Regions from separate parts of the Humidesulfovibrio mexicanus genome, predicted to be linked through region 1. Evidence: riboswitches for the same ligand, from Rfam matches in the RefSeq annotation. Region 1 holds a riboswitch; the other holds the start of a gene.
What was found. Region 1 has a riboswitch for fluoride ahead of CHB73_RS14350 (MFS transporter). Riboswitches for the same ligand answer to the same signal wherever they lie in the genome.
Positions count from the first base shown of each region.

Region 2: another riboswitch for fluoride. It lies ahead of CHB73_RS05845 (MFS transporter); the one in region 1 lies ahead of CHB73_RS14350 (MFS transporter).

Region 1 covers NZ_FZOC01000008.1:24,000-26,185, reverse strand. The annotation lists gene CHB73_RS14350 (MFS transporter) at 1-749, opposite strand, end outside; fluoride riboswitch at 833-894, opposite strand; gene CHB73_RS14345 (Chromate resistance protein ChrB) at 949-1,485, opposite strand; gene CHB73_RS14340 (FBP domain-containing protein) at 1,627-2,097, opposite strand.
Region 2 covers NZ_FZOC01000002.1:458,566-460,751, forward strand. The annotation lists gene CHB73_RS05840 (caspase family protein) at 1-745, shown strand, start outside; fluoride riboswitch at 1,182-1,243, shown strand; gene CHB73_RS05845 (MFS transporter) at 1,285-2,186, shown strand, end outside.

The DNA of each region.
Region 1 (2,186 bases):
TTCTTGGCCCGCAGCAAGAGCAGCGCGTCGCTGGAGTTGGCGAAGGCGAAGAGCATCAGCAGGCCCAGGGTGCACCAATAGGCAGGGGAGAAGCCCAGAGGTCCGGCCTGGACAGCAGCTTCCTCGCGGGGTTGCGGCGCATGCGCCGGCGCGGGGCAGACCATACGATGTTCACCGGCCTTTTGTAGCTCCCGCAGCCGGAAGGTAAGCCACACCGCAGCCAGCCCCGGCACGCCGGCAATCAGGAAAATGAGCCGGTACTTGCCCGGCAGGAACTTGAGCAGCAGCAGGGCGAACAGCACGCCGACGATGGCTCCGCCGGTGTCCATCATGCGATGGAAGCCGAAGGCCCGGCCCGCGATCGAGCAATCCACGGCGTCCGCGATCATGGCGTCCCGGGCCGTGGTGCGCAGGCCCTTGCCCAGGCGGTCCACGGCGCGGGCCAAGAACACCACGGGCCACGCATAGGCCAGGGCCAGGAGGGGCTTGGACAGGGCAGCCATTCCGTAACCCAGGCGGACGTAAGGGACTCGCTTGCCGACCTTGTCGCTGTGCCAGCCGGAGAGGCCCTTCATGACGCTGACGATGGCCTCGGCCATGCCCTCGATGAGGCCAAGGACCGCAACGGGCGCGCCCAGAGCCGTCGCAAGAAACAGAGGCACAACGGGATAGACCATTTCCGACGCGAAGTCGGTGAAGAAGCTGATCCAGCCCAGGTTGCGGACTGGTTTGGGAAGCTTGTGGGGCATATGTCGACTCCTCGGAGTGTTGCACAACAAAAAACCCACGCTCGTCTGGCGTGGGTTTCACAAAATGATCCTACCGCCAGTATCGGGCAGCAGGAGTCATCAGCGTCTGTCGCGGTTCAAGGGGAACTCCATCCCCTCTGGTCATGGGTCGGGATCGTCTTGCGCTCTTCTCTCCGTAGTGCCGGAGTCCGGCGATCCCCTATGCGCTGCCCTTGGCGTGGAGGTGGTCGAAGACCATCTGGGAGAAGTCCTCAAGCGCCTTGTCGCACAGGCGGATCTTCTCCATGGTCACCTTGCGCAACGGGGCATCGCAGACGCTGCGCTTCTCAACCTTCGTGAGCCATTTTTTGATCTTGGCGAGTTCTTCTTCGTTTTCCTCCACCTCGGCGAAGATGAAGTTCTTCCTCTCAATTTCCATCTCGATTTCCTTGAGGAAGTCCTCCGCCACGTGGAGCAGTTCGCCGTACTCCTCGTCGCTCGCCGCAGACGCCGCGGCCAGCAGCCGTTTTTCGTCGTCCTCGGTCAGCGGCTTGCCGACGGTCAGGAACGCCTCTCCCTTCCAGGTGCGGATGTCCTCGGCCAGCCGCTCCAAGTCCTTGAGCTTGTCTGCGGCATGGGGGATGGCCCAAACGTTCTGGAAGTTCACCGCCCCCAGGCGCTTGAGCTGCCGCCACGCCTGCACCCGGTACTTCGAGGGCTTGGTCGGCATACTGTAGGAGAGGAATATCCACTTCATAGTCGGCCTGTATGTTCATCGTCCGGCGAACTCGTCTGCATGAATGAATTATGCCTCCAACCGCGCTGAAAGTCCACCCTTGGCCGCCATGTTCCGCGCGATTCCTCCGCCGCTTCGGCAAAGCCCGGCGAGCAGCAACGGCTACACTTGCGCCCCCTCGCCATACACGGATCGGATGAAACGCTCCACATTGGTTCGCAGGCGGGCGACGCGCTCGCCCACAGTGATGGTTTCGCGCATCTGCCCGACGCCCGTGCGCAACAGCCCGCGCACGTATGCGCTGCACCTCAAGTCGTTGCACACATAGTCGCCATGAACCCTTGCCGCGTTGTCCCCTATCTGCGCGGTGAACAGGTTGACCCCGCAGCCCTGGTGCGTTGTCAGGCACCAGGAGCACAGCTTGGGGCGCTGCGCCCCGGTCAGCTTCGTCCGGCGCAGCACCAGTCCCACGGCGGGTCGCTCGTGGTTGTACACGACGTAGGCCATGTGCCCGGAGGCGTGCGCCCAGCCGAGGTAGTCGAGCCTCTCCCAATCCACGCCGCCAAGGTCCGGCAGGACCACATATCGGCGCTGCCGCCTGGTGAAGGCTGCGAGGATCGTTGCTGCGGTCATTGATTCCATTGTGTCCTTTCATGGTGCTGCGGTTCTGCCCGATTTTCCCCCGGCCGTCGGGGCGAAACACGGGCGGGGACGCCGGATGG
Region 2 (2,186 bases), on a different contig from region 1:
GGTTGAGCAGGAGAAGGCGGAGCTTTTGCGCCGCAGGCAGCAACTGGACGCGGAGGCCGCACAGCGGCTCAAGCAGGCTCAGGCCCCGCAGGAGGCGCGTCTGCGTGAGCAACTCGCCATTCTGGAAGCCGAACGCCGCAAGTTGGAGCAGGAACGCCAAGCGTTGACCGAGGCGCGGGCCAAGGTGGAGAAGGGCGCGCTTTCCGCAAGCACGGCGCATGGCGCTGTTCCGGATAGCCCGCCTCTTGCGGCGGTAGCCTCCCGGCCTGGGAAATCCGGAATTGCTGTTTCGCCGTCCGCCGTATCGGATTCACGGCCTGTGGTGGAGGACCGCGCCGCCATACTTGCCCGGCTGGCCGGGACGTGGCGGCTGGAGACCGAGGACGGCCTTTCCTTGCCATTGCTGGTGCTTCGTCCCGGAGGTGATACCCTCTATGGCGATGTGAAGGCCGGAGGCGCATCTCCCGCCTCGGACATGCGGTTGACGGGTCTGGCCATGCAGGACGGCAATCTGCATGTGCGCCTGAGCGAGGAAGTCCGGGTCCAGCGGGCTGAGGATGTCTTGCGTTTTATCGGCAAGCGGTTTGGCGGCGTTCCGGCAGAGCGCGTGGTGGAGTGCGTCGGTTACCTGCGTGTGGCAGGAAAAGATGGGATTCCGTTGTTTTGCGAATGTGCGGAGAAAGGCGCGCGTGAGCCTGGGCGACGCATTCCCGGCCGCATGGTGCGGGTCGCCGGAGTGCGTTAGAATATTCTGTTGAAATCATCCCTGGGCGGCATATGAGCCTGGTCGTGGCGGAGTAGAGACCGACCAGGAGCCTCCCAGACGTGACGGGCCAAGAAAGCAAAAGCCCCCTCGCCGGGAAGGGGGCTGTGCAGCATGTCGGAATGAGGGACTTGGTGGAGGCGGAGGGAAACGCCCGCTGACTGTCTAAGCGCTTGGAATTACTTGCTCGCAATGGCCTCCAGCAGGCTCCGTGTGTAGCAGCCCTGTGGGGCAGGTTGGCTGGCCTGTCCGCAGTCTCAAAGCCTTCAGCGGAAGGCCTGGATGCGGTTCCCCTCTATGGACCACGGTTCGATTCCTCGTATGTCTTTTGACTGAAACCGAGCAGAGGGTCAATGCCAGCTTCGTGCTGTCCTTCTGTGGACAGCCACCCTGTTTTTAGCCAGTGTGATCTTGCCCACAGGGCGCAGGGGATGGAGTCCCCCTTGAACCGCGAATGCCGCTGATGACTCCTGCTGTACGAACCACGTGGGAGAACCACGCGCAACAGCAGGAGGCACGCCATGCCACAACAGCTTCCCAAGCCGGTCCGCAACCTGGGCTGGATCAGCTTCTTCACCGACTTCGCCTCCGAGATGGTCTACCCTGTGGTCCCGCTGTTCCTGGTGTCGGCCCTGGGCGCGCCTGTGGCCGTCCTCGGCCTCATCGAGGGCGTGGCCGAGGCCATCGTCAGCGTCATGAAGGGCCTCTCGGGTTGGCACAGCGACAAGGCGGGCAAGCGCGTCCCCTACATCCGGGCCGGGTACGGGCTGGCGGCCCTGTCCAAGCCCCTCATGGCCCTGGCCTATGCGTGGCCCATGGTGTTCCTCTCCCGCGCCCTGGACCGACTGGGCAAGGGCCTGCGCACAACGGCCCGCGACGCCATGATCGCGGACGCCGTGGACTGCAAGATTGCGGGGCGGGCCTTCGGCTTCCACCGCATGATGGACACCGGCGGGGCCATCGTGGGCGTCCTGGTGGCCCTTCTCCTGCTCAAGCTCCTGCCGGGCGAGTACCGGCTCATCTTCCTCATCGCGGGCTTGCCGGGGTTGGCCGCCATCTGGCTCTCATTCCGGCTGCGAGAGCTGCGCTGGGCGGACGATCCTGGCGATGGCTGCTCCACAGTGGATTCTGGGCCGGAGCAGGCCACACAGCCCAGCGTGGAGGCTACGGCCCAGGCCAAATCGGTAGGCACGCTTGGGTTCTCGTCTGCCTACTGGCTCACCCTGGGCCTGCTCATGCTCTTCGCCTTCGCCAACTCCAGCGACACGCTGCTCCTGTTGCGGGCCAGGAACCTCGGCTGGGACGACACGCAGGTCATAGTGGGCTACCTGCTCTTCAACCTCACCTACGCCCTGTCCGCCTATCCGCTGGGCATCTTGAGCGACCGCATGGGACGTTGGCGCATGCTCATCAGCGGGTGGGT